2 regions of the Gluconobacter sp. P5H9_a genome follow, and region 2 is predicted to be linked to the other one. Evidence: predicted binding sites of a transcription regulator. Region 2 holds the regulator's gene; the other holds the start of a gene.
What was found. Region 2 encodes HrcA, which represses chaperone genes, less so after heat shock. Its sites were predicted from a motif close to GTTNGCACTCNCNNNNNGNGAGTGCNAAC; they were not measured.
Positions count from the first base shown of each region.

Region 1: groES (co-chaperone GroES) is a predicted target of HrcA. The motif match lies at 1,889-1,917, and genes of this name have one in related genera.

Region 1 is NZ_JACRVW010000006.1:131,180-136,496, reverse strand. It holds gene KP708_RS08460 (DUF2934 domain-containing protein) at 1-160, opposite strand, end outside; gene KP708_RS08455 (SDR family oxidoreductase) at 163-903, opposite strand; gene KP708_RS08450 (dienelactone hydrolase family protein) at 912-1,586, opposite strand; gene KP708_RS08445 (DUF4169 family protein) at 1,668-1,862, shown strand; gene groES (co-chaperone GroES) at 1,992-2,282, shown strand; gene groL (chaperonin GroEL) at 2,334-3,971, shown strand; gene KP708_RS08430 (TonB-dependent receptor domain-containing protein) at 4,224-5,317, shown strand, end outside.
Region 2 is NZ_JACRVW010000010.1:4,960-10,276, reverse strand. It holds gene KP708_RS10485 (amidohydrolase family protein) at 1-1,097, shown strand, start outside; gene KP708_RS10480 (hypothetical protein) at 1,335-1,796, shown strand; gene rdgB (RdgB/HAM1 family non-canonical purine NTP pyrophosphatase) at 1,774-2,373, opposite strand; gene rph (ribonuclease PH) at 2,373-3,083, opposite strand; gene hrcA (heat-inducible transcriptional repressor HrcA) at 3,167-4,237, shown strand; gene KP708_RS10460 (aldo/keto reductase) at 4,300-5,190, shown strand; gene KP708_RS10455 (penicillin-binding protein 1A) at 5,276-5,317, shown strand, end outside.

The DNA of each region.
Region 1 (5,317 bases), on a different contig from region 2:
TGCCCTCGGGAACGCCCTTGATGGAAATCAGGTCCGTCGCTTTGTCCAGATAGGCTTCAGGGCCGCCGTCCGGTTTGCCGTCAGCTTCCCAAAGTAACTTGGCCTCGCGGCGGATTGCTGCGTCACGCTTTGGATCTGCTTCGAGTGGGTTGTTGCTCATGATCAGAACTCCTGAAGGGTTGGGCGCAGGACAATCTCGTTGATGTCCACGTCGTCAGGTTGTGAGATGGCGAAAGCGATGGCCCTCGCCACGGATTCCGCCGGAATTGCAATCTTGTAGAACGCTTCAACATGCTGACGACTTTCACTGTCGCCACTGCCCGTTTTGAGTTCGCTTTCCACTGCGCCCGGTTCGATAGACGTAACGCGAAACGCGTTGCCAGCCTCCTGACGAAGGCCATCGCTGATGGCCCGCACGGCAAACTTCGTTCCTGAATAGACGCTGCCTCCAGGGGCGAAGACCTTGATCCCGGCAACCGAGGACAGGTTGATGACATGCCCCGATTTTTGACGTTCAAAGATCGGCAGTGCTGCGGCGATGCCGTAGAGAACACCTTTGATGTTGATGTCGATCATCCGGTCCCACTCGTCGACCATCAGTCGTTTCATGGGGGCAATCGCCATCAGCCCGGCATTGTTCACAAGGACATCAAGCCGTCCGAAGTCCTGCTCAACGGCTTTTACAACGTCCGCAACGTTCTGGCGGTTCGTAACATCCAGTGTGTAGGCCCGTGCAGTCTGGCCAAGTACTTCGAGTTCGGAGACAATTTTGTCCAGCCGGTCCCGGCGCCGGGCAGCGATAGCAACGTAAGCCCCTCGTGCTGCGAGATAACGCGCGGTGGCCTCACCAAGGCCGCTGCTACCGCCTGTGATGAGGACAATTTTTCCTGCAATGCCTTCCATGTCAGGCCTCACGCACGCTTGATGTGATGCTTCAGAAACGCGACGCTCCGGCTCCAGGCCAGATCACGGGCGTCCTGATTGAAGCTGGAACGTTCTGGGCATCCAAAGCCATGTCCGGCCTGATCATAGAGGAAGACCTCGACTTCCGGCCGGCTTGCGCGAATTTTCTGAACGTCACCTGGCGGAATAGACGCGTCTTCTCCACCGAAATGGAGCTGCGTCGGGCAGTGCGGGGCTGTGTCACAATGGTTGGCAATACCCCCACCATACCATCCCACCGCGGCATTAAAGTGGTGCGTCCGTGTCGCAGCAAGCCAGGCGATGAGGCCGCCCCAGCAGAAGCCGATAATCCCGACTGGGCGGTGACCATCATCCTGTCTCAGTTTTTGAGCGCAGGCTTCCAGATCCTGCTGGATCAGATCTGGAGAAATGCCGCTTCGAAATTCCAGCCCTTCCTTCAGGCCTGCCTCGTTGTACGCCAGAACCGTATGGGGTTTGACGCGGTCAAAGAGGGCAGGGGCCAGAACATGGAAGCCCTGCTGAGCCAGATCAGAGCAGACGTCCCTGATGTGTCCGGTCAGGCCAAAAATTTCCTGCACGACGACAATGGAGCGTGTGGACTCGGGGGAGCCCGTCTCCCATGCCTCGAATTCGTGGCCGTCTGCCGCCTTGAGGCGAATCATGCGGCCCTCGGTCTTTTCTTGGGAATGCTTGTGGTCCATTGATTTCTGTCCAGTCTCTGTAACGCCGGAAAGGCAGATGCCATGAGCGACGTCATCAATCTTCGTCGGGAACGCAAACGCCGCAAGTCCGCAGAGGATGCGAAGGAGGCTGAGACCAATCGCCGTCTTTATGGTAGGACGAAAGGTCAGAAAATGGCGGATATGCTGGAGAAAAGGCGCTCTGAAGCCCTGCTGGACGGAAAGAAAATTTTTTCTGTTGAGAGTGATGGTTCTTGACGAAAACGGGTGACGGCACTACGTCTTTTGGCACTCTCGATATGGGAGTGCCAACTGCGCTGCAGTAATTGAGCGCGTAACCCGGCCGCGTCGCTTTGTAGAAGGGCACGGCCTAAAATGGAGCGATCCATGACGACATTTCGTCCCCTGCATGACCGCGTTGTAGTCCGCCGCCTGACCGGTGAAGAAAAGACCGCTGGCGGCATCATCATCCCTGACACCGCCAAGGACAAGCCGACCGAAGGCGAGATCGTTTCCGTAGGCCCGGGCGCCCGGAACGAGCAGGGCCAGATTGTGGCTCTCGACGTCAAGGCAGGCGACAAGGTGCTGTTCGGCAAGTGGTCCGGCACCGAGGTGAAGATCAACGGTGAAGAACTGCTGATCATGAAAGAGAGCGACATCATGGGTGTGATCGGCTGAAAAGCCATCCCCGTTTCCTCTCGTTAAAAACCTCAACAGGAGATTAAGAACATGGCTGCCAAGGAAGTTAAGTTTGGTGCCGACGCCCGTGACCGTATGCTGCGTGGCGTTGATATTCTTGCAAATGCCGTCAAGGTAACGCTAGGCCCGAAGGGTCGTAACGTTGTTCTCGACAAGAGCTTCGGCGCACCGCGCATCACCAAGGACGGCGTGTCTGTCGCCAAGGAAATCGAACTGGCTGACAAGTTCGAGAACATGGGCGCTCAGATGGTACGCGAAGTTGCGTCCCGTACGAACGATCTGGCTGGTGACGGCACGACGACGTCCACGGTTCTTGCTCAGGCAATCATTCGCGAGGGTGCCAAGGCTGTTGCCGCTGGCATGAACCCGATGGACCTGAAGCGCGGCATCGACAAGGCTGTCCTCGTCGTTGTTGAAGAGCTGAAGAAGAACAGCAAGAAGATGACCTCCCCGGAGGAAATCGCTCAGGTCGGTACGATCTCTTCCAACGGTGAGCGTGAAATCGGTGAGATGATCTCTTCTGCCATGCAGAAGGTCGGCTCCGAGGGCGTCATCACGGTTGAAGAAGCCAAGGGCCTGCACACGGAACTCGACGTTGTCGAGGGCATGCAGTTCGACCGCGGCTACATCTCCCCGTACTTCGTGACGAACCCGGAGAAGATGACGGCTGATCTCGATGCGCCGTACATCCTGATCCATGAAAAGAAGCTGTCTTCGCTTCAGCCAATGCTGCCGCTGCTCGAGAGCGTTGTGCAGTCCGGCCGTCCGCTGATGATCATCGCTGAAGACGTCGATGGCGAAGCACTTGCTACGCTGGTCGTGAACAAGCTGCGTGGTGGCCTGAAGATCGCTGCCGTCAAGGCTCCGGGCTTCGGTGACCGTCGCAAGGCCATGCTGGAAGACATCGCGATCCTGACGGGTGGCCAGGTTATTTCCGAAGACATCGGGATCAAGCTGGAATCCGTTACCCTCGATATGCTGGGCCGTGCGAAGAAGGTTCACATCGAGAAGGAAAACACCACGATCGTTGAAGGCGCTGGCAACAGCGACGACATCAAGGGTCGTTGCAACCAGATCCGCGCTCAGGTTGAAGAAACAACCTCTGACTACGATCGTGAGAAGCTCCAGGAGCGTCTTGCAAAGCTGGCTGGTGGCGTTGCCGTCATCCGCGTCGGTGGTAGCAGTGAAGTTGAGGTGAAAGAGCGCAAGGATCGCGTTGACGACGCTCTGCACGCAACCCGCGCAGCTGTTGAAGAAGGCATTGTCCCGGGTGGTGGTACGGCTCTTGCCCGTGCTTCTGTTGCTCTGAAGGGTCTGACCTTCGATAACGACGATCAGCGGATCGGTGGCGAGATCGTTCGCAAGGCGCTTCAGACGCCGCTGCGTCAGATCGCTGAGAACGCTGGTGAAGACGGCGCCGTGATCGCTGGCAAGGTGCTCGAGAACGACACCTACAACTTCGGCTTCGATGCTCAGAACGCTGAGTACAAGGACCTAGTTGGCGCAGGCATCATCGACCCGACGAAGGTTGTCCGTACGGCTCTGCAGGATGCCGCTTCGGTTGGTGGTCTGCTGATCACGACGGAAGCCATGGTTGCCGAGCGCCCTGAGAAGAAGGCTCCGGCTGCTCCAGGTGGCATGGGCGGCATGGGCGACATGGATTTCTGATCCAACGCCTCAGATTCCCCGGGTTTAAAAAGCTGGGGAATATGTCGAATAATTACGAAAAAAGCCGTCTCACCTCAGGGTGGGGCGGCTTTTTTTGATTGCTTTGATATGTGCCCGACGCATATGTGACCCTTATGCAACGCTTGTTACAAAACCATCACGTAACAATCTAATGCGGTGGAAGTTGGGGTGACACTTTCGCAATGAAATGTCTAAACGGCGTTACTGCCTTTAGAAGGATTTCGTTTCATTATGATCGTATCGCGTCGCAATACGTTACTTTGCGCATCGGTCCTGGGTATGGGCGCGCTTTCAAGCGTTGCTCATGCTGCAACCGAAAGCACTCACGCGTCCTCACATGTGCGCCATAAGACTGTGACTCATGGTCCGGTGCGTTCTGCTGCGACGCCTGCAACAACCGCTCCGGCATCGCTGGCTCGTCCAGTCGCAACTCCGCAGTTTGCTGCGCCTGTAGCGGTCAACCGATCTCATGCTGTTCGTTCCATTGATTCTGGAACGCAGGAGAGCGTGGTTGTTACGGGTTCGGCTTTGGGAACCTCAAACAACACCAACGCCAACCCGGTGCAGATCGTTACTTCTAAGCAAATCCAGCAGACGGGTGCGACAACACTTTCCGATTTTTTTCAGCGTCTGCCGTCGGTAGGGTCCAGCAGCCAGCAGAACACTGACACCAACGGTGGTGGTGGTGTCAGCTGCACTGATATTCGTAACCTTGGTACGAATCGCGTTCTCGTTCTGATCGACGGAAAGCGCGCCACGCTGAACAGTCAGACGTCATGTTTTGATATGAATGCTGTTCCCATCCAGCAGGTGGCGAGTGTCGAAATTCTGAAGGATGGTGGTTCAGAGCTTTATGGTGCGGACGCGGTGTCAGGCGTCATCAACATTAAGCTGCGTCACGATCTGGATACCGGCAACATCACGATACGCGGTGGAATCACGGGGCATGGTGATGCGCCGCAGGGCGTAATTTCCGGCTTTAAGGGGTTCAACTTCGACCACGGCAAGGGTAACGTCACCGTGTTCGGTCAATACATGACGCAAGGTGGGGTGCGTCAGCGCAACCGTTCCTGGTCACGAAATAACATCCAGATCGGAAATGATGCTGATCCTTCCCAGAACCGGTTTGGATCGAGCTACTCGCCATATGGCTCGTTCTTTGGTGCCGAAAATGCCTACCGGAGTGATCTGAACGGCAATCTGGTTCCGGGAACAAAACGCTACAACTTTGCGCGCGACACGTCCCTGACAAACAACCTTCAGGATGCGACCCTGAATGGTGACGCGCATTACGACGTTAACGAACATTTCTCGCTCTATTCGAA
Region 2 (5,317 bases):
GTAGTGAGAACTATACCCGAGCCAATATTCTCGCGGCCCTGAAACAGTATAGTGATTATGGTGTTCTCACCGTCACGTCTCTTGGCCTGAACCGTTCGCCTCTCTTCGATGATCTGCGGCGGGAGCAGCACGCAGGTAAAAATCCAGGTGCAGATTTGTTTGGCGTTGATCAGGGCATTGGTGTTCCGGAAGGAGCGCCGCCCGCTGCGATGGTGAAAGCGTTAGGGCAGGATCAGGTTTATCGTCCGACCACGCCGCAGGAAGCGCGTCAGGACGTAGACCGTATGGTCGCAGAGCACACGGATCTCGTAAAACTCTGGGTGGATGATTTCCGGAACGGCGTGCCGAATGGCAAGACGCTTCCCAAAATGTCCCCAGATATTTACCGGGCAGTCATAGACGAAGCCCATCAGCACAATACGCGCGTGGCGGTCCATATTCATGATCTGGATATTGCCAAAGCTGTCGTGGATGCAGGGGCTAATATCCTCGCACATGGTGTGCGAGACCAGCCGGTTGATCAGGCTCTGATCGACGCCGTGAAGGCCCATGGTGTTTGGTATATCGCTACTCTGGGTTTGGACGAGGCGAATTACCTTTTTGCAGAGCATCCGGAGCTTCTGAATGTTCCCTTCGTGGCAGCTGCCATCGATCCTGCTCTGATGGCTCAGCTTTCAGATGCAGACTGGCGCAAACAGACACTTTCCAAGCCGCTTGTCGCAGCTTCTCACACGGCGCTTGCGATTAATCAGAAGAACCTTCTGACGCTCTATCGGGCAGGTGTGAAAGTGGGCTTTGGAACAGACTCAGGGGCTGCTCCAACGCGTTTGCCGGGGTTTGCGGAACATCGCGAACTTGCCTTGACCGTAGAAGCTGGCCTGACACCGCTGGAAGCCATTGATCTGGCAACTGGAAACGCCGCTGAACTGCTTGAGCTTGAAGATCGCGGTGTTCTAAAAACAGGGAAGCGGGCAGATCTTCTGATCGTTCGTGGTGCTCCAGACCAAAGCATCGCCGATATCGATCAGGTGGATCAGGTATGGCAGCGCGGTGTTCTCGTCAGTCACGGACCGGTCGTTAGACATCTGGCGCATTGATCGAGATGCAAACCTGAAGTTTGCCGTTCTGACAGAACGGCTACGGAACCGTTTTTCCTGTCAGAAGCCTGATTTTGTACTGTTCCCTAACCATATCACGACATAATATTTCCATGAAGCAGACAGGAATGTGGTTCGGATGAGAGACTGCAGTCTGCTTCATGGAGCTGTCCATGGTCGGGAAAGTGCGTGCTCGGCGATGGACAATAAAATCACTGCATATGGCAGGAAAAACGCATGTCCTCTTTTAATTACCTTACAAATGATCCTGGCCTCCACCTTGCCTGCGATGATGGATCTCTCATTCATCCAGCCCGCTGGCAGGGAAGTCATGCCCTTTTCATACTCTCCAGCCCCACAAAGTCGTTCTGGCTTCTCTCACGAAGACATAGCCAGTCTTCGCCTTGTGAGGAACGTGGCGTCCTCATCGGGGATATCACTTTTTACGCGGTAAGAGGCGCTTATCGCCTCACGTCCCATCTGACATTTCCCGAAATTACAGGTTGGGCTTCCAGCGAAGGCGATGATGCGCGCTGGACAGAGGGCCGTGCGCATCTGGAACTTGAAGATGCTCTCCGGAAGGGGACTGGTATGCTGTCCATAGAGGTCTGTTCAACAGGCCCCTATCATTTGGAACGCGAGAGTTCACAGCTCTCCCGGATGTCTGAAGCCGAGCTCAGCCTTCCACACATTCAGTAAGGAAAAGTGCGAGCGCGCGGCCGCGGTGACTGATCGCGTTCTTCTCGTGCTCGCTCATTTCTGCGAAGCTTCGGCTATGACCCTCTGGTGCAAACATTGGGTCATAGCCGTGACCATGCTCCCCACGCGGCGGCCAGACTATCTGTCCATGACATTCCCCAACTACGGAATGTGTTTCGCCGTCGGGCCATGCCAGGCAGAGAGCCGCCACAAATGATGCTGCGCGGTCTGGCGTTTCACCCATTTCGCGATGCACGCGCTCCATCGCAACGGTCATGTCTTTTGAAGGGCCGCCCCATCGCGCTGAATAAACGCCGGGCTGGCCGCCGAGTGCCGAGACGCAAAAGCCGGAATCATCCGCCAGTGCGGGTAAGCCCGATGCACGGGCCGCCGCCAGCGCCTTGATTTCAGCGTTGCCAATGAATGTGTCTGCCGTTTCGTCCGGTTCTGGCAGATTCAGCTCCCCTGCAGACACAACAGTGATGCCGCTTTCTGCAAGTAGGCTGGAGAATTCACGCAGTTTCCCGGCATTATGACTCGCCAGAACAATTTTTGACCCACGGGACAGGCGGCGCATTACAAAGTCTCCAGTGCGGAAGTCTGAGCTTTAAAGAGGGAGGCTGTGCCCAGCTTGGCCAGACGCAGCAGTTCAAAAAACTCGGTTTCCTGAAAGGGGGACGTTTCTGCCGTCCCCTGAATTTCGACGATGCCACCCTCTGCGGTAAGAACAAAGTTCGTGTCGGCCTGCGCTGCACTGTCCTCAACGTAATCCAGGTCCAGCACGGCGCCAGCAGAGGTCAGGCCGCAGGAGACCGCTGCAATTTGGGCTGTCATGACTGAGGACAGATTGGCTTTTTTCAGAGCCATGGAGAGAGCAACCCAGGCGCCGGTAATGGAAGCGCAGCGGGTCCCGCCATCAGCGTTCAGGACATCACAGTCCAGCGTGATAGTCCGTTCTCCCAGCTTCTTCAGATTCACACAGGCCCGCAGAGATCTTGCAATCAGGCGCTGGATTTCCTGCGTCCGGCCAGACTGCTTGCCCTTGGATGCTTCACGGTTGCCACGTTGATGGGTTGCGCGCGGAAGCATGCCATACTCGGCCGTAATCCAGCCCTGACCCTTGTTGCGCAAAAATGGCGGGACACGATTTTCGAGAGACGCCGTGCACAGAACTTCCGTTCCACCCACCCGGATAAGTGCTGAACCTTCCGCATGTCGGGCAAAGCCTGTTTCAATGGAAATGGCGCGACCTTCGTCACAGGCGCGTCCGGATGGGCGCTTTGTCATGCGAAAAAATCCTCTCTCAGAACCGAGCCCTGCCTCTACCGCGTTTGACGAGAAGCCTTCCAGCCCCGACATACAGTTTTACCATGATCAGACCTGACCCTTCCTTCTTCCGCATGCCGAACTCCTTTGCTTCCGGATTGGGAGAGCGGGAAGCTGCGATCCTGCGGGAAATCGTTGAGGAATACGTTGAAACAGGGGAGCCAATCGGCAGTCGCACTCTGGCGCAGCGCTTGAATTTGTCTCTGTCTCCCGCGACGATCCGCAACGTCATGGCAGATCTTGGCCGGGCCGGGCTGTTGTTCAGCCCTCATGTGTCCGCAGGGCGTCTGCCGACCGAGAAGGGCGTTAAACTCTTCGTGGAAGGTCTTCTTCAATTCGGTGCCCTGACTGACGAAGATCGAGCCAGTATCGACAGCCGGCTGGAAATTCATGGCCGGTCCTATCAGGAGACGCTGGCGGAAGCATCGTCCATGCTCTCGGGTCTGTCATCTGCAGCAGGTCTGGTGCTGGCCCCTAAATCTGACGCGACGCTCAAACATATTGAGTTTGTTGCCCTCGGTCCGGGACGTGTTCTCGTGGTCCTCGTCAGTTCAGACGGACAGGTGGAAAATCGCATCATCGAAACCCCGGCAGGATTGCCGCATTCCGCGCTTGTCGAGGCTGGGAACTATCTTAACGCCCATTTGGGGGATCTGACGCTTGGCACTCTGAAAGAGCGTGTCAGCAAGGAAATGGACGTCAACCGCCATGAACTTGATGCTCTGACGGCCAGCGTCATCGAAAGTGGTCTGGCCACATGGGACGCTGATGGCGGAACGCTGTTTGTTCGGGGGCAGGGCAAGCTGCTGGCGGATATCACCGAGATCGAACGACTCACCACGATCCGTATGCTGTTCGATCATCTCGAAACGCAGGAGACCATGCTTCAGCTCCTGCAACTGGCAGACGCTTCGGAAGGTGTGCGAATCTATATCGGCAGCGAGAGCGGCATGTTCGGCATGTCCGGCGTGTCCATGATCGTGGCCCCAGCCCGTAATGAAGCCCAGAAAATCGTGGGCGCCATTGGCGTTATCGGGCCAACGCGCTTGAATTACGGGCGAATTGTACCCGTCGTGGATTACACGGCCCGGATGGTCGGGCGCCTGCTGGGATAGTGACTGCAACCCTTCCGCCGTTGCGCTGTTGAATCCTGCGTCCATCGGAAAGGAAAGAGTCCATGGCTACGATTGACGCAAAGAAATCCGGTACGTTCCTCATTGGTGGTGATCTCAAGGTCCACCGCCTTGGGTTTGGAGCGATGCGCATTACCGGCAAGGGCATATGGGATGAACCTCCAGACCACGAAGAAGTGGTCCAGACCCTTGAAAGCCTCCCGAAGTTCGGAGTGGATTTTATTGATACGGCGGATTCCTACGGTCCGTTCGTCTCGGAAAATCTGATCCGTGAAGTGCTTTATCCCTACAAGAAGATGGTCATTGCGACGAAGGGCGGCCTGACACGGCATGGTCCAGACATCTGGAAGCCAGTCGGAAACCCGGACTATCTGAGGCAGTGCGTGCTGATGTCCATGCGACGGTTGGGCGTTGAGCGCATAGATCTGTGGCAGCTGCATCGGATTGGACCAGATTGCCCGGCAGAGAAGCAGTTCGAGGCAATTGCGAAGTTCCGCGAAGAAGGCCTGATCCGGCACGTGGGTCTGTCGGAAGTGAGCGTGAAGGACATCAAGCTCGCGCAGAAATACTTCCCGGTCTCGACGGTTCAGAACCGCTTCAATCTTGTGGACCGTAAGTCCGAAGATGTTTTGGATTTCTGTACCAAGGAAAACATCGGTTTCATTCCCTGGGCGCCTCTGGCTGCCGGAGAACTGGCCAAGCCTGGTACGGACATGGACAGGATCGCGCATCGGCATCATGCAGATGCAGGGCAGATTGCTCTGGCGTGGCTCCTGAAAAGATCACCGGTCATGTTGCCCATTCCGGGAACCGGAAGCAGAGCCCATCTGGCCTCTAATGTTCGGGCAGCATCCCTGAATCTCAACGATGAAGAGTTTGTTACGCTGAATCGGCAGGGTGAAGAGGCGTGGAAGAAATCCGCCGCCGGATCATAACGATCACGAGCCGCCGTAAACTGTCACAAAATGACCCTTTTCAGTGGGGGCGACGAACGGCTCGTTTCAGTGCTATGCAGTTTGTATGACGCGCCGTTCCATTCGCTCCCGTAATCCGCAGGACCCC